3 regions of the Plantactinospora sp. WMMC1484 genome follow, and region 1 is predicted to be linked to each of the others. Evidence: riboswitches for the same ligand, from Rfam matches in the RefSeq annotation. Region 1 holds a riboswitch; each other region holds the start of a gene.
What was found. Region 1 has a riboswitch for cyclic di-AMP ahead of ACN28C_RS08495 (coiled-coil domain-containing protein). Riboswitches for the same ligand answer to the same signal wherever they lie in the genome.
Positions count from the first base shown of each region.

Region 2: another riboswitch for cyclic di-AMP. It lies ahead of ACN28C_RS13765 (coiled-coil domain-containing protein); the one in region 1 lies ahead of ACN28C_RS08495 (coiled-coil domain-containing protein).
Region 3: another riboswitch for cyclic di-AMP. It lies ahead of ACN28C_RS05050 (NlpC/P60 family protein); the one in region 1 lies ahead of ACN28C_RS08495 (coiled-coil domain-containing protein).

Region 1 is NZ_CP186055.1:1,933,770-1,941,421, forward strand. It holds gene ACN28C_RS08490 (glycoside hydrolase family 65 protein) at 1-1,838, shown strand, start outside; gene ACN28C_RS08495 (coiled-coil domain-containing protein) at 1,915-2,943, opposite strand; cyclic di-AMP (ydaO/yuaA leader) riboswitch at 2,947-3,081, opposite strand; gene ACN28C_RS08500 (hypothetical protein) at 3,424-3,642, shown strand; gene ACN28C_RS08505 (hypothetical protein) at 3,715-4,674, shown strand; gene ACN28C_RS08510 (thiopeptide-type bacteriocin biosynthesis protein) at 4,671-7,403, shown strand; gene ACN28C_RS08515 (hypothetical protein) at 7,396-7,652, shown strand, end outside.
Region 2 is NZ_CP186055.1:3,119,953-3,127,604, forward strand. It holds gene ACN28C_RS13760 (cellulose-binding domain-containing protein) at 75-1,289, shown strand; gene ACN28C_RS13765 (coiled-coil domain-containing protein) at 1,368-2,390, opposite strand; cyclic di-AMP (ydaO/yuaA leader) riboswitch at 2,499-2,626, opposite strand; gene ACN28C_RS13770 (HelD family protein) at 2,830-4,965, opposite strand; gene ACN28C_RS13775 (alpha/beta fold hydrolase) at 5,120-6,169, opposite strand; gene ACN28C_RS13780 (hypothetical protein) at 6,376-6,705, opposite strand; gene ACN28C_RS13785 (DUF3145 domain-containing protein) at 7,017-7,508, shown strand.
Region 3 is NZ_CP186055.1:1,142,713-1,149,646, reverse strand. It holds gene ACN28C_RS05055 (N-acetylmuramoyl-L-alanine amidase) at 1-1,401, opposite strand, end outside; cyclic di-AMP (ydaO/yuaA leader) riboswitch at 1,669-1,809, shown strand; gene ACN28C_RS05050 (NlpC/P60 family protein) at 1,933-2,865, shown strand; gene dcd (dCTP deaminase) at 2,990-3,568, opposite strand; gene ACN28C_RS05040 (pyridoxamine 5'-phosphate oxidase family protein) at 3,701-4,273, shown strand; gene ACN28C_RS05035 (zinc metalloprotease) at 4,293-5,285, opposite strand; tRNA gene ACN28C_RS05030 (tRNA-Gly) at 5,498-5,571, shown strand; gene ACN28C_RS05025 (hypothetical protein) at 5,661-5,918, opposite strand; gene ACN28C_RS05020 (IS3 family transposase) at 5,991-6,887, opposite strand; gene ACN28C_RS05015 (transposase) at 6,884-6,934, opposite strand, start outside.

The DNA of each region.
Region 1 (7,652 bases):
CGCAGAGCCGGGACCCCCGGGTGGCGGCGGTGCTGGAGTCGCCGCTGCAGGCCGAGGAGCACCTGCTGCACGGCGACGGTGCGCTGCTGATCCACCGCACCAAGGCAAGTGGGCTGCGGGTGGCCGTCTCGATGAGCCACGAGGTGCACGGCCCGGAGCGCAAGCTGGTCGGCACCGAGGCGTACGAGGACTGGGCCCGGACCACCGTCACCTCCGTGATCAAGCCGGGCGAGCAGCTCCGGATCGTCAAGTACGTCGCGTACGGCTGGTCGAGCCGCCGCTCCCGCCCGGCCCTGCGCGACCAGGTGGCGGCGGCACTGGCCGGCGCCAAATTCTCCGGCTGGGACGGGCTCTGCGCGGAGCAGCACGGCTATCTCGACACCTTCTGGGACGACTCCGACGTGCAGGTCGAGGGCGACCCCGAGGTGCAGCAGGCGGTCCGGTTCGGCCTCTTCCACGTGCTCCAGGCCGGCGCCCGCGCCGAACTGCGGCCGATCGCGGCAAAGGGGTTGACCGGTCCGGGATACGACGGGCACGCGTTCTGGGACACCGAGACGTTCGTGCTGCCGGTGCTGACCTACACGCTGCCCTCGGCGGTCGCCTCGGCGCTGCGCTGGCGACACTCCACCCTGCACCTCGCCCAGGAGCGGGCCCGGACGCTGGGACTGCGCGGCGCCGCCTTCCCGTGGCGCACCATCCGGGGTCAGGAGACCTCGGCGTACTGGCCGGCCGGCACCGCCGGATTCCACATCGCCGCCGACATCGCCGACGCGGTGCGCCGGTACGTGCAGGCGACCGAGGACGAGCAGTTCGAGCGCGAGATCGGGCTGGAACTGCTGGTCGAGACCGCCCGGCTGTGGCGCTCGCTCGGGCACCACGACCGGCACGGCCGGTTCCACCTGGACGGGGTGACCGGGCCGGACGAGTACACCGCGGTCAAGAACGACAACGTCTACACCAACCTGATGGCCCAGCGGAACCTGCTCGCCGCCGCCGACGCCGCCGCCCGGCACAGCGCCGAGGCGTGGAAGCTCGGCGTCGACGAGGAGGAGATGGCCGCCTGGCGGGACGCCGCGCACGACATGCACATCCCGTACGACGCGGAGCTGGGCGTGCACCCGCAGGTGGAGGGCTTCACCCGCTATCAGGAGTGGGACTTCGCGAACACCCCGCCGGAGCAGTATCCGCTGCTGCTCAACTATCCCTACTTCGACCTCTACCGCAAGCAGGTGCTCAAGCAGGCCGACCTGGTGCTGGCGATGCACTGGCGGGGCGACGCCTTCACCGACGAGGAGAAGGCGGCGAACTTCGCCTACTACGAGCGGCGGACGGTACGCGACTCGTCGCTGTCGGCCTGCACCCAGGCGGTGCTGGCGGCCGAGGTCGGGCACCTCGAGCTCGCGCACGACTATCTGGGCGAGGCGGCCCTGATGGACCTGCACGACCTCAACCAGAACACCCGGGACGGCGTGCACGTCGCCTCGCTGGCCGGCGCCTGGATCGCCCTGGTGGCCGGCTTCGGCGGCATGCGGGACCACACCCCGACGCTCTCCTTCGCACCCCGGCTGCCGAGCCGGATCAACCGGCTGGAGTTCTCGCTCCGCTACCGGGGCGTGCACCTGCGGGTGGACGTCCGGGCCGGCGAGGCGACGTACTCGCTGCGCGACGGCGAGCCGGACGACACCCTGGAGTTGCTGCACCACGGCGAAAAGGTCCAGGTGACCTGCCTGGAGGCGGTCACCCGGCCGATCCCTCCGGTCCGTGCCTCGCGACCGCAGCCGGCCCAGCCGGCGGGTCGGGCCCCGGTCCGGCGTGCCCCGGAGGGCGAGCCGGGCTGACCGGAGCAGCGGAAGCTGACCGGAGCAGCGACAGCTGACCGGAGCAGCGACAGCTGACCGGAGCAGCGACAGCTGACTAGACCAGCGACAGGTGCACGTGGTTGGTGTGGTCGCTGGACGGGTCTCCGTGCGCCCCGCTGTACGACTTCCAGCCCGTCGTCGGAAGCCAGATCTGCCGGTACCAGATCACGTAGAGCACACCGAGCCGGTCGGCGTTGCGGACGAAGAACGCCGCGAGGTTGTTGCCGTAGGTCCGGTTCCCGCCGGTAGCGTCACCCCGGAAGCCACCCGCCTCGGCCGAGAAGTCGCAGGCCCGCCCCTTCGGGTGCTCGTACGGGCCGCCGGGGCGGTAGCAGGAGGTGTAGCGGGTGAACCCGGCGCGCCGTGCCTCCGAGTACGCGTGCAGGGTGCGTGCCGTGACGCAGCCCGAGGTGGTCGGGTCGGGCCTGCCGCACGACTGTGCCGGCCAGCCGCCGTCGGCGCCGCGTGGCGCGGGACGGGCCACCGGTGAGGTCGCCGAGACGAAGCCTCCGGTGGAGGCCCCGCCGACCTGGGCCAGCGCCCGCTCGGCCGCCCGCTTCTGCCGCAGCATGATGGCGAGCTGCCGGCGCTCCTCGGCGACCTCGGCATCCAGCGCCAGCTTCGCCCGCGCGGCCCGCTCCCGGGCCTGGCGCAGTGAGCGGAGCACCTCGTTGTCCCGCAGGGCCACCGCCTCCAGCCCGCGGGCCCGCTCCAGGAACTCGTCCGCCGAGCCGCTGTGCAGCAGCACCATCACCGGCCCGATCCGGCCGGTCCGGTACGCCGCCCGGGCCACCTGCTCGACCCGGGGCCGCAACTCCGTGATCCGCGCCTCGACCCGACGCAGCTCGGCGGCGATCCTCGCCTGCCGGGCCTGGGTGCTGGCCAGCGCGCTCTTGGCCTGCAGGTAGCCGCGACCGGTTGATTCGAGTACGTCGCGTAAGAGCGGCGTGTCGCCCTCGTCGCCGAGCACGGCAGGGCTGTCCGCCTCTGCCGCGCCGGGCTGGAGCGACGCTCCGGCGAGCGCGCCGAACGCGGCGATCAGGGCCAGGGCCAGCGGTATCCGCTGGCGTGTGGATCCCGTCATGCATGTCCCTCCGTCGCCCGCCTACCGGGTTAGCTGACGGGTTCGGGGACGGAACAAGGCCCCTACCGCGGTTGCGGACTCACCCCAACTACCTGGGTCCCCGGCTCACCCGTTCGGGTGACTCGGCGGCGGTGACGCCGGCGCGGAGGGGTGCGCCACCGGGCGAAACCGGGGTCAGACTACCTGATCAACCGGGCCGCTTCCGTGGATTTGGGGTGCTCCGGTGTGGAAATTGTGCCCTTGCGGCGCCGACCGGCACGCCTCGTCCACCGGAGTGGAGCACCGGCACACGTCCCGTCGGCGGGACGGGCCGGGGTCGTCCTGACCAGCCCCCGTGCTGTGGATGAGCGCGCGGCGCCGAGCCGGACAGCGGACGCATAGTCGACGCATAAGCGCCTTGCACATACTGGCCACCAATCAGGGCGTGGCGCGGAACCTCCGCGTGGCAGGAAGCCCTAACGGATCCGAGAAGGGACTGGTATGGCCGACAACAACGCCGCGGCTGTCACCGTGGCTGACCAGGCCGAGTATTTCGTCGACCTCGACGACCTCGACCTGGCCGGGGTTGACGTCGACACCTGGGACAAGACCGCGGGCGGCACCACCGTCGCATGCGTCACCCGCACGATCACGATCGTCACCCGGGCCGTCTGCGGCTCGATCGACTGTGGCCCGCCCCCTCCCGGTGGCAGCTACTGAGTTCCGCAGGTTCGGTTCTACAACGTTCCGTAGGTCTGGTTCACGACGTTCCGTGAGGTTGGTTTACGACCGGTGAAACAGCTCAGCTCTCCGTTGCTGTGGCTGCGGAACGGTCCGGATGAGGTCCAGAGCCTGGCTGCGGGCCTGGACCTCGTTCGGAGCGCCGCGCACAGGGACGCCAGCCACGCGTGGCTCTGCATGATCGCCAACGGCACCGCGCACTACCTGTCCACCTACGCGACGACGGACCTGCTGTCGAGGTGGTACGTGGGCGACAACGAGCTGTACGGCGTGGTCGCCCCGGTCGGGCGGTTGCGGACCGGCACGGATGGCGGGCTGATGCTCGACGGGTGCTGGCGGTTCGGCTCGGGATCTCACCGGGCTGCCGTGATGGCGATGGGGTGCGAGCCCGTGGCGGGCCGGCGCACCACCGTCCTCGTCGACCGGGGCCGGCTCGAGGTGGTGCACCCGTGGGAGGGGCCGGGGTTGCTCGCGACCGCCAGCCACACCCTGCGGGCCAGCGGCGTCCACGTGTCGCCGACGGACGTGGTCGACATGACCGACGTTCCGGCCGGTCGACCGGTCGGCATCTATGCCGATCCGGACCTGTTTCTGGCGAACATGCCCGGGGTGGCGATCGGCCTCGCCGAACGGCTGCTGGCGCTGCTCGGCCCCGGGCCGGTGCCCGGTGCGTGGCAGGCCACCTACGCCGACGCGGTCGCCCGGAACACCCTGGCCCGGCGTGGCCTGACCGGGATGCTGCACAGCTTCGACGCGATGGCCCGGGCAGGGCGACTCGGGCTGTTCTCGCCGGCGTTGCGGCAGGAGTTCCTGCTGATGTTGAGCGCCAGCTACCACATCGGTCTGGATGCCGCGCTCGCGCTGGCCGAGGGCTGCGACTCGACGGATCCGGAGCTGCGGCGGCAGCTGGAGCAGGCGCGCATCGACATCGCGACCATGCGGCCGCACGCGGCGATGCGACCGTCCAGGTTGGTCAACGCAAGGCCGGCCCCGGAAGGGAAGTCCCGATGACCGCGCCGCCGCCGCTGTCGACGCCGGGTTGGTGCCTGCTTCGAATTCCGGTGCTGCCGGCGGCGCCGGATGCCGCCGCGCCCGATGGCCTGGCGCAACAGCTACTGGAGTTGGCCGTCGACTACGCGACCGTGTTCCAGCGCGCGGCGGAGGAGGACCGGGACTGGCAGGACCCGGCGACGCGACTGGCGGTCTACGGCAGCCGGGCCACATACCGGCCCACCCCGTTCGGCGTGTTCAGCTTCAGCCTGCTTGCCGAGATCGACGACGAGGGTGACGGCGCACCGGCCACCCGGCTCGAACTCGGGACCGACGTGCGGCTGCGCCGCCTCGACCTGCCGCGGCAGACCGGCGGATGGTTCGTCAACCCCTCCCTCGCCGCCGAGCACGGTCGGTGGTCGTACCTGCACCCGGAGAAGGGCGGGGTCACCTCGATGTCGGACGCACCGGGCGCGCGTCAGCTCGCGGAGCGTCTCGCCGCACAGCTCGCCGCCGCGCCCCGGTCGGCCGGGGAGTGGGCGGCCGTGCTCGGCGACGAGGCCCAGTTCGACCTCGGCGTACGCCGGGATCTGCTGCTGCCGGAACATGTCCCGCCGGTACTGGTCGATCCGGCCGCGCCGCCCGCCGCGACCGAAGCGGTCAAGGCGGCGCTGACCGCGGAGCGGCCGTTCCGGGACGACCAGTTCGTGGACGCGTTCAGCGAGGTCCGGGCCGGACTGCCCCGCGCGGGCGCGACGGCGCTGCTCGACGGGGCCGCTCAGCTCATGGAGGCACCCTGGCGACCGGGGCGACTCGACGAGGTGCGTGCCCATCTTGCCGGCGGCTACAGCGGCGGGGCGGTGCCACTGGTGTGGCTGCTGACCGCTCCGGTGGACCACCCGCTGGGCAGTTGGCGGCGGCCGGAGGCCGAGGTCGAGAACGCCCACCGCCTGGACCCGGCACGACGACTCTTCGTGCCGCGGGTCCGTCGCGACAGCGGCGCGGTGCGGTGGTGGCAGGAAACGCTCACGCTGGACCAGTGGCGGGCTCGGCGCCCGTCACCGGCCGAGGACGCCACAGTGGTCACCCAACCGCAGTACGGAATGGCCAACGGCGCGCTGTTGGCCGAGCCGGTGGCCGGCGCGGACGCCTGGCTCAAACTGGTTCTGCCGGGCTTCTCGGCTGGGCCCGGCGCCCGGCTCAGTGAGCAGCTGGGAATTCCGGAGCCCGACCTCGGCGCGGCGGTCCCCGGCTGGCTTCCGGTGGAGATCGGGTGGGTCCCGCCGGACCGGCGTGCGCCGCTGGTCCGCCGGCCGGAGAGCGGGCTGCCCCGGCTCAGCCTGAACCTGCCGTACCGTACCGGTGACCTGCGACTGGCGGATCTGGCCGTGACCATGTTGGCGGGGCGGCTCCAGTTGGTTCACCGCTCCGACGGACGCTACGTGCAACTGCGCTGGGACAGCCCGTTGACGTTGAGCAACAGGTTCAACCCGTGGTCGGTGCAACTGCTGGGGCTACTGCTGGACGAGGCTCACGGCCCGGCGCTGGCCGCCGATCCGAGCCTGTGGGCGCCGCCGGGTGGGATGACCCCTCGCATCACCGCCGGCCGCTGCCTGGTGGCCCGGCGCAGCGTGGTCCTGGACGCGCAGCACCGCGCCGATCTCGTGGGGCTGGCCGAGGATCCGGCACAGTTGTGCGACGTGCTGGCGGAGGTGGGGCTCGGACCGCAGCTGGAGGTGAGCGAGGGACCGGACGCCACCATGCGGTTGGATCTCACCGACGCCACCCAGCGGTGGTGGTTCGCCCGGCGGCTGCGTCGCGAGGGCCGGCTGACGCTGCACGAGGCCCTGCCGGTGGCGACGCTTGTCGAGTCGGAGCTGGGCGGGCACATCCATGACGTGTGGGTGCCGTGGTCGCGGCCTGATCCGCAACCGGTGCGGCCGATGTCGCGGACCCGGCTGGTGGACCGGCAGCCGGCCGCGGACCCGACCTGGACCAGCTGGTTCGTCTACGCCCCGGAACGGGTGGTGGAGCTCTGGCTGGCGCGCCCCGAGGCGATGACGCTGATGCGCCGGGCGCAGCTGTTCTACATCCGCTACCACGACGAGCGGCCGCATCTGCGGTTACGCGTACACGACGGCGCCGACGCCGAGACGCTCCTGGCCGACCTGCGCGCCCACCTCGCCGCGATGGTGCCGCAGCAACCCTGCGACGTCGACCTCCGGACCTGGACACCGGAGGACCACCGGTACGGCGGCGCAGCGAGCCGGGCCGACGCCGTACGGCTGTTCTGCGCCGACTCCGCCTGGTGGGCGCAGCGGCTCGCGGCCGGCCCGGACCAGGCCGGCCGGTACGCCTTGGCGGTCACCCGGATCGCCGCCTGGTGTCAGCAGCTCGCGGGCGAGGAGCGGGCCCTGACCCTGCTCTGCGACCTGCGCGGGCTGGACCCCCGGCTACCCAGCTCGCGGGCCCAGCGGGAGTGGATGGCGACCTTCCGGGCTGCCCGGCCGGGCCTGGAGCAGGCCCTCGACGCCGCGCTCGCCGAACAGGAGCCGGCCCTGGGCTATCTGACCGGTCTGGACAGCGATGCCTACGCCACGGCGCTGAGCAGCCTCATCCACATGAGCGTCAACCGTGGGTTGCCGCTCGGGCGGGCGGTGCGCCGCGAGCCGGAAATCGTGCTGGCGGCGGCACGGTTGTTGAAGGGTCGGCAGGCGCGGGCGATCCGAAGCAGACCAGTCGATGGCTGAGGCCGATGCCGCCCGGCGACTGCTGCGCCGACTTGTCGTCGAGCTGCGGCAGCGGGGGCACGCGAGTCCGGAGGCGATGGCCGCCCTCGCCCTGCTCGCATCCCGGCTGGGTCAGCGGGCCCTGGCGGCGTCGCTCACCGAGTTGGCCGTGCGGGGCGGGCAGGTGCCCGACTTCCGGGTCGGCTGGCTGCGCCACCGGCTGGTGGGTGAGTGCCTTCCGCCCGGCCCCGGACACGCCACGTGGTTGGC
Region 2 (7,652 bases), 1.2 Mb from region 1:
CCGGAGGCGGTGAGAGAGCCGGCAGTTGTCGAGAGGATCGATCTCCGATGAGGGTTTCCACACCGTACCGTCGCGTGTCACTGGCCGTCGCCGCGGTGACCGCGATCGTGGCGGGCAGCGTCGCCGTGGTCAGTTCGACCCTGGTACCGCCCGCCAGGGCCGCCGCCGGTTGCCAGGTCGACTACCAGGCCAACCAGTGGAGCGGCGGCTTCACCGCCAACATCCGGGTCACCGCCGGGAACACCCCGGTCGACGGCTGGACCGTCACCTGGACCTACGGCGGCGACCAGCGGATCACCAACAGCTGGAACGCGCAGGTCAGCCAGTCCGGCGCGGCCGTCACCGCCCGGAACGTGGCCTGGAACGGGTCGCTGCCGGCCGGCGGCTCGACCGAGTTCGGCGTCCAGGGCAGCTACGCCGCGAGCTCCGCCGCACCGACCGGGTTCACCCTCAACGGCGAGCCCTGCAACGGCGCGGAGCCGACCACGCCACCCACCACCGCGCCGCCGACCACCCGGCCACCGACGACCCCGCCGACCACCGCCCCGCCGACGGTCACCCCGCCGCCGACGACCCCGCCGACGACCCCGCCGCCGAGCGGCTGCGGCGCGGCCGTGCTCTGCGACGGCTTCGAGAACCAGACCGGGGCGACCCCGTCGGGTGACTGGAGCGTGAGCTACCCGGACTGCTCCGGGAGCGGCACCGCCAGCATCGACACCTCGGTGGCGCACCAGGGCAGCCGCTCGGTGCGGATCAACGGCGCCGTCGGCTACTGCAACCACGTCTTCGTCGGCTCCACCCGCAGCCTCGGCGGGCTCGGCACGGTGCGCTACGCCCGGCTCTGGGTCCGGCACACCACCGCACTGCCCACCTCGCACGTGACCTTCCTGGCCATGCGGGATGCCGCCGACGGCAACCGTGACCTGCGGATGGGCGGGCAGAACGGTGCCCTGCAATGGAATCGGGCCTCGGACGACGCCACCCTGCCGGAGCAGAGCCCGAGCGGTGTCGCGCTCAGCGCACCGCTGCCGGTCAACCGGTGGACCTGCCTGGAGTTCATGGTGGACGGGGCGCAGGGCCGGCTCTCCACCTGGGTCGACGGCACGGCGGTGGTGGGACTGACCGCCGACGGCACGCCCACGCACGACGTCGACGGACAGTGGTACAACCGGACGAACTGGCGGCCGGACCTGACCGACCTGCGGCTGGGCTGGGAGAGCTACGGCGAGGGCGCCGACACGCTCTGGTTCGACGACGTGGCGCTGGGGTCGAGCCGGATCGGCTGCTGACGGCTGCCGCGCGACGACCGCCGGCCGGCACTGCCCAGGGGTGGTGGGCGGTGCCGGCCGGAGTCCGGGCGGGCCCGGTCAGTTCATCGACAGGTGTACGTGGTTGGTGTGGTCGCTGGACGGGTCGCCGTTGCCCCCGTTGTACGCCTTCCACCCGCTGCTCGGCAGCCAGATCTGCTTGAACCAGATCACGTAGAGCACACCGAGCCGGTTGGCGTTGCGCACGAAGTACGCCGCCAGGTTGTTGCCGTACGTCCGGTCGCCGCCGGTGGCCACCCCACCGAACCCGTTCTTCTGGGCGGCGAAGTCACACGCCTGCCCCTTGGGGTGCTCGCCGCTGCCGCCGCTGCGGAAGCAGGAGACGAAGCGGGTGAAGCCGGCCGCCTGGGCCTGCTTCAGCGCGTGCAGGGTGCGCGGGGTGATGCAGCCGCTGGTGGTCGGGTCGTCGAGGCTGCACGACTCGTTCGGGAAGGAGCCGTCGGAGTTGCGGGGTGCCGGACGGGCCGATCCGCCGCCGCTGCCGCTGATCCCCGCGCTGGCGCCGCCGCTGTTGTTCGCCGCCGCCAAGGCCCGTTCGGCCTGCTTCTTGCGGGTCTCCATCACCTCGACCTGCTTGCGCTGTTCGCCGACCTCCTTGTCGAGCGCAGCCTTGGCCTGGGTCTCCCGGTCCAGGGTCTCCTGCAGTCCGCGCAGTTCGCGGTTCTCGTTCGCCGAGATGGTGTCGAGCGCGGCGGCCCGGTCCACCAGGCTGGTCGGCGAGCCGCTGTTGAGCAGTGCGGAGACCTGCCCGAGCCGGCCCGTCCGGTACGCCATGCTGGCCATCTCGGCGACCCGCTCGCTCCGGGTCGCCACCTCGGTGCGCAGGGCGGCCAGTTCGGTGTTGAGGTCCTTCTGCCGCTTGACGGAGTTGTCCAACTTGTTCTTGGCGGTCAGGTAGCCCTTGCTGGCGGCTTCCAGTTGCTCGCGCAGGCTGTCGGTGCCGCCGTCGATGTCGTCGCCGCCGGGTGCCGCGGCCAACGCCCCGGGTGGGGCGTACTCCGGGGCCGCGGTGGCGGGTGCGCCGCCGAGTACCGCGAGGGTCATGCCCACGGCGATCACCATGGTCGCCGTCGTGCTCGGCCGTGTCGCGGCCTTCCGGGGCGATCGTCCGCCGGCTCTCCGCGCGGACGCCGGAGCCATTCGGATGGGTGCCAGGAACGGCATATGACAATGTCCTTCCGTCAGCCGCCGACCGGGTTAGCTGACGGGTTCGGGACGGAAGATCCCTACCGCTGGCGCGGATACACCCCTGGTACGTGGTTCCCCGGCTCGCTGGTGCGATTAGGCGACGGCCCCCGCAGGCGCCGGAGGGCGCCGCCCGGCGGAGACCGGAGCCGAGCCTACCGGCAGTTGCCTGTCGGGGATACGGGGCGTTGCCGGAGTTAGATTCGCAATCCTGCCCATTCGCGGGGATGTATCCGGACAAAGTCCTCCAGTTTTCACCCGAAACTTAAGATGCCGCTAACTATCGGTGAGCCTCGACGCCCGCCGGGCGGCCCTTTCACCCCTCGACGTCGATGACGGTCAGCCGCTGGGTGGCCCGGGAGAGGGCGACGTAGAGGGTGCGTACCCCGGCAGCCGAGTCCGCCCGGATCTCCGCCGGACCGACCAGCACGACACCGTCGTACTCCATGCCCTTGGCCTGCATGGTGTCCACCACCTGGAGGCGCGGGTCGGGGGCCGACGCCAGCCAACCGCCGACCTCGGCGCGGCGGGCGGGCGGGGTGATCACGCCGACCGTCCCCTCGACCTCGGTGAGCAGCTTCGCCGCCGCCTCCCGGACCGCGTCCGGCAGCTCGGCCGCCGGCACCACCAGCTCGACCGGGGGCACCCCGGTGGCCCGGACCGCGACCGGCAGCGGCAGGTCGGGCGAGACCTCCCGGATCACCTCGGCCGCCGCCGCGAAGATCTCCGCGGAGTTGCGGTAGTTGGTGGTGAGCACGAACTCGTGCCGGGGACGGCGCCCGAGGGCCTTCTCCCGGGCCCGGGTCAGCTCCGCCGGATCGCCGGTCCAGGCGGTCTGTGCCGGGTCGCCGACGACGGTCCAGGAGGCCAGCCGGCCGCGCCGGCCCAGCATCCGCCACTGCATCGGAGAGACATCCTGGGACTCGTCGACGACCACGTGTGCGTACTCGCGGTAGTCCTCCGGCCGGTCCGGCGCGGATTCCCGGCGAGCCGCCCGCTGCCGGTCCGCGTGTGTGGTCACCTCCCGGACCCCACCCGGGAGCTGGTACGGGTCACGCCTGCGCCGGGCCGGCCGCGGCGGCCGGCCGAGCAGGTGGTCGAGCTCGTCGAGGAGCGCGACGTCGGCGACGCTCGGACCGGCCGCATCCGGCCCGGCGCCGCCCGCCCCCCGGTACGCCTCGGTGAGCAGCCGGGTCTCCGCCCCGGAAAGGATGCCGGCGGTGTACCGGCGCAGCCGCTCCGGCTCGGCCAGCCAGGGCAGCACGTGCCGGGGATGCAGCCGGGGCCACCAGGCGCGCAGGAAATCCCGGAACTCGGGGCGCTCGGCGATCTCGTCCTCGAAGCCGCGCTGGTCCGGCAGGCGGCCGACCCGCAACTGTTGGGCCTGCGCCCAGAGCGCGGTGAAGACGCCGTCGAAGCCGGCCCGGCGGACCTCGTTGCGGCGGGCACCGGGCGGCAGCGCCCGGCTCCGGATCCGCTCCAGCTCGGCGCCGGAGAGCCGGAGCAGCTCGCCCCGGTAGAGCAGGCGCAGCTCACCGGGGGCGTCCGGGACCTGGTCGCGCACCGCCCGCTCCAGCACCCGGCGCATCCGCAGCGACCCCTTGATCGCCGCGACCGGTGCCGGGTCGGTGCGGGTCGCCGCGACCCCCTCGAAGAGCGAGCCCAGCGAGTGCAGGGTGGCGGCGTTCTCGCCCAGTGACGGCAGCACCGAGGCGATGTAGTCGACGAAGACCGCCGACGGCCCCACCACCAGCACCCCGCCGCCGGCGAACCGGTTGCGGTCGGAGTAGAGCAGGTAGGCGGCACGGTGCAGGGCGACCGCCGTCTTGCCGGTGCCCGGGCCGCCGGAGACCACCGTCACCCCGCCGGCCGGGGAGCGGATCGCCTCGTCCTGCTCCCGCTGGATGGTGGCGACGATGTCCCGCATCTCGTGACCGGTGGTCCGGGAGAGGGAGGCGAGCATGGCGCCGTCGCCGACCACCCGCATCCCGTCCGGCGCCGCCGCCGGGTCGAGCAGGTCGTCGGAGATCCGGGTCACCCGCTCGCCGCTCGACGTGATCACCCGGCGGCGGACCACCCCGCGCGGTTCCGCCGCCGTGGCCTGGTAGAAGGCGGCCGCCGCCGGGGCCCGCCAATCCACCACCAGCGGCTCGGCGTGCTCGCCACGTACGCCGAGCCGGCCGATGTGCAGCACCTGCCCGGAGAGCAGGTCGAGCCGGCCGAAGACCAGACCCTCGTGCTCGGCGTCCAGGGTGTGCCGCCGCCGGGCGGCGTGGAAGACCATCGCGTCCCGTTCCACAAGCGCGCCGAAGGTGCCGACCCGGGCGAGCTGGTAGCCGTCCCGCTCGGCCAGCAGGGCCGAACGCCGCAACTGCGCCAGCCGGGCGTAGACCCGGTCCAGGTGGCGCTGCTCGGCCTCGATCTCCTGCCGCAGCGTGGTGTGGTCGGTCAACGCGTCTGCTCCCGGAGATCGACGTGCGGCGCCACCGCCGCCCGGCACCGGTGGGCCGGGCGGCCGCGCGCCGCGCAATTGCCAGGAAGCGAGGGTACGCCGTGCCCGCCCGCCGCGACTCGTCCGTGCCCGTCCCGGAGCGTCTCCGTCCGGTTCAGCGGCATGCCGCGCCGCGGCCGGCGGCGAGCCGCCCGGGCTGCACGACGATGGCCCCGGTCCGCCTCGCCCCGGCGCGCCTGGTCCCGGCCTGCCTGGCCCCGGCGCGCCTGACTCCGGCCGGCGCCGCCGCCGCACGGGTGATCTTCGTCGCTGCCAGGGCCCGGCCGACGACGGAGCGCAGCGCGGTGGTGACCTCGTCGGGGCGCTCCAGCATCAGCATGTGCCCGGCGCCCGGGCAGACGGTCAGCTCGGCCGAGGGCAGCGCCGCGGCGATCGACTCCGTGCATGGCGGCGGGGTGAGCCGGTCCCGGTCCCCGACCAGGGCGACGGTCGGCACCTCCCCGAGGGTGCTGAGCGTCTCCAGCCGGTGCTGCGCGCCGATGGAGGGCCGGAAGCCGCCGACGGAGACGAGCGAGGCCCGGGACACCGCCGAGGTGGTGAGCCGGATGTCGGCCGGGTCACAGGTGTCGCCGAAGAGCAGCCAGCGCAGGGTCGGGCGGAGCGCCTGGAGCAGCGGACCCGGGGTACGCCATCCGCCGAACCGGGCCAGCAGCCCGGCACCGGTGGTCTCGGCGATCCGGATCAGCCGGGCGAGCGGGGCCGGCACGCCGTACGCGGTGTGCGTATGCCCCTCGGCGGTGGTGGAGACGAAGACGACTCCGGCGACCCGGCGGGCGAAGTCGGCGGGATGCCGGTGGGCGTACTCCATCACGGTCATGCCGCCCATCGAGTGCCCGACCAGCACCACCCGCCCGCTCGGCGCCACCCGGGCGAGCACCTCGGCCAGGTCGTCACCGAGCCGGTCCAGGGTGGCCGAGCGCAGGCTGGTCGGATCGGACCGCCCGTGCCCCCGCGCGTCGTAGCGGACCACCCGGACGGTGTCGCCGTACGCCTGGCGCAGCCCGGTGACCTGCCGGTGCCAGGTACGCCGGTCCAGGGTCCAGCCGTGCAGCAGCACCACGGTGAGCGGGGCGGTCTCCGGGCCGGCGACATCGGCGTGCAGCCGGACACCGTCGCTGAGCCGTACCTGAACCGACTCGGCCATGGTCACCTCCGCATCGGGGCCGGGAGCGTGCTGCCGGGACTGGAGGGGAACTACCCGCCCACAGTGCCGGCGAACCATCCCCGGACCTCCCGGGCGGGGCCGTACCCCGTACACGCGTAACGCCCCGACACCGGTGGAACCGGGATCGGGGCGTTACGGAGGTGTAGGACGTGCGGTGCCGGGAACTGACGTGCTGTTCCGGGAACTCAGGCCTCGAAGACGCCGGCCTCGACCAGCCGCTTCTCGGTGGTGTCCCAGCCGTCACCCGGGTATTCGGAGGCCAGGTAGTTAAGCTCGGCCCGGATCTTGGCGGCGTGGCCGGCACCGGCCAGCACCCGGATCTCCTCGACGAAGGCCTCGGAGTCGGTGCGCAGGTGCGAGGTCCTGCCGTTGGTCAGGTTCCGCACGTAGGCGTGCTTGCCGCCGTTGAGCGGGATCAGGTACTTGAACTCGCCGAGCACGCTCAGGGCGCCACCCTGGCCTGCCTGGCCGGCACGGACGGATGCGCGCGCGGTCTTGGAGGTGTTGCTCGCCACGGAGGGACTCCTTGAAGACGTACGGGAGGACTGGAAGCCCGGGGGACAGCAAGTCCGAGAGGACAGCCTGTGCGGCAGACGCCGCCGGGCAAATTTTACACGACAACGGTGATGGCCGGACGGCTACCGCCGCTGACGTGGGGTCCAACCACGGTCACCGGTACGGCTATTCCCTCCGGGCAGTTTCGTGAATCCCTGGCGTACCATCCGTCGCAGCGGTCATCATGTGTTCCAGCAATCGCGCGGTGAGGCTCTGCTCGCCGAGGTCGAGGTCGTAGGGGAAGACGCACCTCGCTCTCCGGGAGGTCACCGTGCCAACGCGTGGCGTCGTATACGTCCACTCGACCCCACTCGCCGTGTGCCAGCACGTCGAGTGGGCGATCGCGCGCGTCCTCACCGCGCCGGTCACCCTGCACTGGACGGCCCAGCCGGTCGATCCGGGCGCCCGTAGGGCGGAGTGCGGGTGGTCCGGCCGGCCTGGGACCGGCGCGGAGCTGGCCGCTGCCCTGAGACAGTGGCCCATGATCCGTTTCGAGGTGACCGAGGAGCCGAGTCCCGGCGTGGACGGCGAGCGGTTCATGTACGTGCCCGGCCGGGGGCTCTTCCGGGCCACCGCCGGCGCGGCCGGTGACATCCAGCTCGGCGAGGACCGGCTGCGGTCGATCATGGAGTCGGCCCGGGCGCCGGAGGCGCTCGCGCACGCCCTCGACAAGGCGATGGGTACCGCCTGGGACGCCGAACTCGAGCCGTACCGGTACGCCGGGGACGGCGCGCCGGTCACCCTGCTCACCAGGGTCGGCTGAGCGCTCCGCCGGGTCCGTGTGCGGACGGCCGGCGCAGCGGCGGGGCCGGCACCCGGGCGTCGGGACCGCCGCAGGCCGGACTGCCGGGCCGCGACAGAGGCCGAGCTGCGACGGAGAGCGATGGTCAAGTTGCCCGGGGGGTGG
Region 3 (6,934 bases), 790 kb from region 1:
GAAGGCCGGCCGGTTGGTGGCGACGTCGGGGTCGATGGTGACCAGGCCGGCGGCGGGGATGCCGATGCCCCGGAACGGCGCCCGGAGCAGGTCGAAGTAGTGCGACCAGTCCCAGTACGGGCCCGGGTCCCAGTGCATGCCGCGCACGTTCGCCGGCAGGATGCCGGGGACGTTGTCGTGGCCGATGATGTGGTCGCGGTCGAGCGGGATGTCGTAGCGGTCGGCGAGGTAGCGGACCAGCTTGGCCGAGGTCCGGTACATCGCCTCGGTGTACCAGGTGCCCTGGGCGGCGAAGCCCTCGTGTTCGAGGCCGATCGCCTTCGCGTTGACGTACCAGTTGCCGGCGTGCCAGGCGACGTCGGCGCCCCTGACGTGCTGCGCGATGTGCCCGTCGGCGGAGCGGAGCGTGTAGTGCCAGCTCACGTAGGTGGGATCCTGCACCAGCCGCAGCGTGGTGTCGTAGCTGCCCTCGGTATCGTGGATGACGATGTATTCGACCTTCTGCCGGGCCGGCCGGTCGGAGAGGTCGTGGTTGCCGTAGTCGCCGTCCCCGAACGCCTCGTAGGGGGCCGGGATCCACTCGCAGGAGATGTCGCGCGGGCACTCCAGCCCGTCGGGGCGGGGTCGGCCGGGCAGGCCGAGCCGGTCCAGCCAGGAGCGCTGCGGGACGATCCCGGGCCGGGCGGCAAGACTGATCCGGTGGCCGTCGTCGGTGGTCCGGGTGGCGCCGTCGGCGATGGTCCGGTACACCTCGTCGGCGAAGGCCGCGGCGGCGTCCGCGCGGTCGCTGCCGGCGTACCGGGCCACCGCGCCGTACCAGGCCGCCGGGTCGCTGGCCCGCCCCGTCGGCCCGGCCAGCGATTTCTGGTACGACGCCAGCAGCGCCGCCCCACCCCGGATGTTCGCCTCCGGTTCGGCACGCAGCCTCGCCCGGTCGACGCCGGTCAGCGCGGCGGCGGAGTCCAGCGTCTGCCCGCCGGGCGGCGCGGCACCGCTCCCGTCGCCGACATGTGGCCCGGCGGAGGTGCCGGCCGGGCTGGCCGGGGTGCTTGCCGGGCGGGCGGGGCGGGCCGGGTCGCCGCGCCGGTCCTCGCCGTGCTCGGGATGTTCCTCCGGTTCGCCGGCCAGTCCCGCGACGTCGGTGAGGTGCATCGGTCCGTAGCCGCCGCTGGTGCTCGGCGTGCCGGCGTTCGTGTCCCAGCGGGACTCCAGATAGGAGACGCCGAGCAGCACGCTCTCCGGTACACCGAACTCGGCGGCCGCGGCGGCGTACTCCCGTTGCCGGTCCTCGGGTGGTGCGGCGGTGGCGGGCGCGGTGCCGGCCGGCAGCAGCGCGGCGACGCCGGCCACGGCGGTGCTGAGCGCGATTCGCCTGCTCAGTGCAGTTGTGCTGCGACGCATGGAACCTCCCAGAGCCGGGGGTGGGCTTGCTGATCACCCTCCACCCGCCACCCACCGGCGGTCAATACATGCCGAGGAAGGTCATCATCATGTAGAAAGTTTTCATCGATACCGAGAGTGTTGGGATGGTCATGGTGGCGCACACCATCCGCGACCGGTCTGACACGAAACGAATCGATCCAGATCGTGGGTTGCGTTTGGATAACACCCTTCTCTAAGGTTGGGGACCGTCGAACCGACGGCAGGTCGCCCAGCCCGGGCGGCGACGGTTCGACACCGCCGAATCGTCACAGAGAGCGAGCCGGGGACCCGGGCACCATGGGGTGAATCCGCGTCGCACGCGGAAGGGCGACAATCTTCCCGCCCGAACCCGTCAGCTAACCCGGTAGGCGGGCTACGGAAGAAGGAGTACGGACCCCGGTGGCTCCCCCTGCCCCACCGCGGTCGCCATCCCTCCGGCCGGCATCTCGCGCCGGAGCCGGGACGGCGAAGCCGCACACTCGAAGGTCCATTCTCGCCATCGCACTCACCGTGCTCGCCAGCGCCGCCGTGCTCTTCACCGGCACGACGCCGGCGCTCGCCGAGCCGTCGGTGGCCGAGATCGAAGAGCAGATCGACGTCGCCTGGCGCAAGCTGGAGCCGGTCATCGAGAAGCACAACTCCACCCGCCAGGACCTGACCGCGAAGAAGAAGCAGGCCGCCGCCCTGCAGAAGAAGATCGCCCCACTCCAGTCGCGGATCGACGCGGCGATGGACCGGGTCAGCGACTTCGCCGTGCAGGCGTACAAGGGCGACAAGGCCTCGACCTTCAACGCGCTGCTCAGCAACAAGTCCCCGGCCGCGCTCGTCGGCCAGCTCTCGGTGCTCGACCAGTTCGCCCGGCAGCAGCAGCGCGAGGTGCAGGCGGTCGTCGACCTCAAGAACAAGTTGGCCGCCCAGAAGGCTCCGCTGGACCGGCTCGTCAGCCAGCTCACCAAGACCGAGAAGGAGCTGGCGGCGAAGAAGAAGGAGATCGACGCCGAGATCGACAAGCTCCAGGAGCTGCGGATCAAGGCGTACGGGAACGGCTCCGCCGGCCCGCTGCGGCCCGCACCCTGCCCGTCGACCTACCCCGGCGGCGCGGCCGGCAAGGCGGTCAAGTTCGCCTGCGCCCAGATCGGCAAGCCGTACAGCTGGGGCGCGGACGGCCCCGGGGCGTACGACTGCTCCGGCCTGACCCTCGCCGCCTGGCGGCAGGGCGGTGTGTCGCTGCCGCACAACGCCCGTGCGCAGCGTGGGCAGACCAAGCGGATCAGCCGCTCCGACCTACGCCCCGGTGACCTGGTCTTCTACTACGCCGACCTCAGCCACGTCGGCATGTACGTCGGCGACGGCTGGATCGTGCACGCCTCCCGGGCCGGTGAGCCGATCAAGATGAAGCGGATGGACGACGGCCAGATCCACAGCTTCGGCAGACCCGGCTGAGTCACCCGACCTCTCGTACGGCAGAGCCCCCGTCGCACCCGCGACGAGGGCTCTGCCGTGTCGTTCCCGTGTCGTTCCCGTGTCGTTCCCGTGTCTGTTCGCGTCCAGCTGCGCCGGGCCGGCCTCAGCGGGTCGGCCAGGTGCGCCAGTTCTGCCAGGAGCGGCTCGGGGTGGGACCGCGCTGCCCCTGGTAGCGGGAGCCGTAGACGGCCGACCCGTACGGATGGGCGGAGGGCGAGGAGAGCCGGAAGATGCAGAGCTGACCGATCTTCATCCCCGGCCAGAGCCGGATCGGCAGGTTGGCAACGTTCGACAGCTCCAGCGTGACGTGGCCGGAGAAGCCGGGGTCGATGAAGCCCGCGGTCGAGTGGGTGAGCAGGCCGAGCCGGCCCAGGCTGGACTTGCCCTCCAGCCGCGCGGCGAGATGGTCGCCGAGGGAGATCACCTCCAGGGTGGAGGCGAGCACGAACTCGCCCGGGTGCAGCACGAACGGTTCGCCGTCCGGCACCTCGACCGGCGAGGTCAGGTCGTCCTGCTGCACGGCCGGGTCGATGTGCGTGTAGAGGTGGTTGTTGAAGACCCGGAAGAGCCGGTCCAGGCGTACGTCGATGCTGGACGGCTGCACCAGCGCGGGCTCGAACGGATCCAGCCCGAGCCGGCCCGCCTTGATCTCGATCACCAGGTCGTGGTCGGAGAGCAGCACCGTGCCACCTTAGCGAGTGGCGGGAAGCTCACCGGCCGCGACCTCGCCGAAGGGTGGGATCAGGTCGGTTCGGGGCCGGTTCGGGGCCGGTTCGGGGTAGGTGATCGAACAGGTGTTCGATAGAATGTGCGCATGGCATCCTGGTCCGAATTCGCCTCCGACGAGCCCCGCCTCGCCGACGCGATCCGCGTCCTCATCCAGCAGTACGGGCCGGGTCTCGGCTATCTCGCGACCGTGCGCGCAGACGGCGGGCCGCGGGTGCACCCGGTCTCGCCGGTCATCACCGACGAAGGGCTCTTCTGCTTCGTCGTCGACTCCCCGAAGCGGCGCGACCTCGAGCGTGACGGTCGCTATGCCCTGCACTCGTTCCCGCCCGAAGACAGCGACGACGAGGCGTACGTCGCCGGCCGGGCCCGACCGGTGACCGACCAGGCCCGGGTGGAGCAGCTCGCCGGCAACCTGCGGGCCGCACCCCAGGTCGACTGGCGGCTCTTCGAGTTCACCGTCGACGTGGCGATGGTGGCCCGACACGGCAGCAACGGCGCCACCCCGCTCGCCGGGGAGCGCTCCGAACGACCCGCGGTGCAGGTCTGGCTCGACCCGGCCGGTGCCCTCACCGGCCCCGCTGCCGAGGGCCCGGTCACCGCGGCACGGCGGCGCGGCCGCCGCCGCGCCGCCGAATCCGAGCCGGTCCCGACCCCGTGACCCGTCACCGTCCTGCCGCCTACGGCTCCCGGAACGCCTTCCATGCCTTGATCATTCGGAACACCTGTCCGTACGTGAACTCGTACATGCAGGCGTCGACCGAATAGTCCATGAAATTGTGGATCGGGTCGAGGCCGGGCCTGGTGGCGCAGGAGTCCCGTCGCTCCGGGCAGCCGAACGCGGGCTCCGCCTCGGCGGCGGTGTCGACCACGTGGTCGCCCTGGCCGTCACAGCCATCCTGGAAGGTGTGGTAGAGGTTCAGCCAGTGCCCCACCTCGTGCGTGGCGGTGTCCCCCGCGTTGTAGGGCGCCGCCGTCCCACCCGGCAGCGACTCGCCGAGCACCACCACCCCGTCGTACGGGTCGAGGTCCTGCTTCGGAAAGGTGGCCCAGCCGAGCAACTCCTCGTCCAGCAGTCCGGTGTAGACGTTCAGGGTGTGCTTGCCGCCGACCCGCAGCGCCCGCTTCATCTGCGCCTCGGCCGAGCTCTCCGGCACGATCGGATACCAGGCCGGATTGACGACCCGGTTGACCTGCCTGAGCTTGAACCGGAACGGTGTCCAGGCGCCACCGGTGCGCCCGCCGAACGAGTCGTTCAGCACCTTGACCTGTGCCTCGATCAGCGCCAGCGGGATGTCGCCGCCGGCCCGGGTACGCCGCTCGGCGATGACGTGGAACACCACGTCGACGGTGATCCCGACCTTCCCGTGCGGTACGCCGAGCGGTGCGACACCGACCCGCCGGGCGTACGCCGAATCGACCGCCCGGTCCTGCGCGGCCGCCTCGGCCGCGGTCAGCTCGTTCGGCTCGGCCGCGTGCGGGGCGCCGGGCCTCGCCTTGGCGCGTGCGTTCGCGTGCGGGTCACCGGCGGCCGTGCCGGCGCAATCCGGGTCCACGGCCCCGGCCGACTCCAGCGGCGCCGCCACCACCGGACCGGGTCCGAGCAGCAGGACGAGAAAGACACTCGCCACACCGGTCGAACGCGACGACCATCGCAGTCCACGGAACGCCATTGCCTCACCCTTTGCCTTCACAGAGTGGCGCCGCGATAACGCAGAGCCATAGTTGCAGGTGAGGCGGACGTTACCTGCCGTTGTCCCTGTTGCAAACGAGGCGGCACGGCGTGGTCCGCGACCCGCTCCGACCGGGTGACAGAGCAGCCGTGGGCGTACGCGGGGAGGGCGAGTGCATGATCGGACCCAACCAGGTACAGTGGGGTCCGCTCGCGGGTGTAGTTCAATGGCAGAACATCAGCTTCCCAAGCTGACAGTGCGGGTTCGATTCCCGTCACCCGCTCCAACCTGAAGGCCCTGGTCAGGACGTCAGTCCCAGCCAGGGCCTTCGATGTTCCAAGATTCGTGATCATGTCGCGTGCCATTGGCGTGCCATTAGCCCCGGTGCACCAGGGCACCGGCCGCACCGTCGTCCGGGTCGCCGGACCGCGTGCCATCCGTCTTGCGTGCCTTCTTCTTGGCCTTCTTGCCGCCGGACTTCTTGTCCGCTTTACGGGCGTCCTTCTTCGCCTTCTTGCGTTCGGCCTTCTCCTCGCCGCGTACGGCCGCGTCCAGGGCGGCGGCGATGGCCCGGTCGGCTTCCGCCGTTGCGTGCTGGTAGATCAGCGCGGCTTGTGGTGAGTCGTGGCCCATCCGAGCCATCAGGTCCCGGGTGCTGGCCCCTGGACTTGACCCGATTCGACGGACAGGGTCGATAAGTTGATCTCACGCTAGCTTGCCGAGTGGTCTGCTGGTATAGGCGGTGGCCTCGTAGGCGGCGGGGCTGAGGTAGCCGAGGGTGGAGTGCCGGCGGCGGGTGTTGTACCAGCCCTCGATCCAGTCGAAGATCGCCGTGCGGGCGGCGGCCCGGGTGGGCCAGGCCCGCCGGTCGAGTAGCTCGGTTTTGATGGTGGCGAAGAACGATTCGGCGACGGCGTTGTCCCAGCACTGCCCCTTGCGTCCGGCTGAGAGTTGGACGTTGTGCCGCTTCGCGAGGTGGGCGTACTGGCCGCTCGTATATTGACAGCCGCGGTCGCTGTGGAAGATCACCGGCCCGGTCGGTCGTCGTGACGTGATGGCGTTGGACAGGGCTTGGGCGGGCAGGTCGGTGCGGAGGTGGTCGGCGGTGGCCCAGCCGATGACCCGGCGGGTAGCCAGGTCGATGACGGTGGCCAGGTACAGCCAGCCCTCCCAGGTGTTGATGTACGTGATGTCGCCGCACCATCGGGTGTCGACGTCGGCGGGGCTGGTGGTGAAGTCCCGGCCGACCAGGTCCGGGCGCGGGGTTGCCGCCGGGTCGGGCACGGTGGTGGTGCGCCACCGCTTCGGTGTCCGACCGCACAGACCCGCCGTGCGCATCAGCCGGGCGATCCGTTTGCGGGAGTGCCGCCGGCCCTGGGCGCGGAGTTCGGCGTGTATCCGTGGGGAGCCGTAGGTGCCGGCCGAAGCGTCATACACCTGCGCGACCCGTTCGGCCAGCTCGGTGTCGACCCGCTGGCGGGGCGACGGGCCGGCGGCGCGGTGCTGGTAGTAGGCGGACCGGGAGACCTTCAACAGCTCACAGGCACGCTTCACGTTGCCCTGCTGCGCCTTCTCCGCCTCGATGAACGGGTACACGTTCACCGGGTCTCCTTCGCGAAGAAAGCCGTGGCCCGTTTGAGGATGTCCAC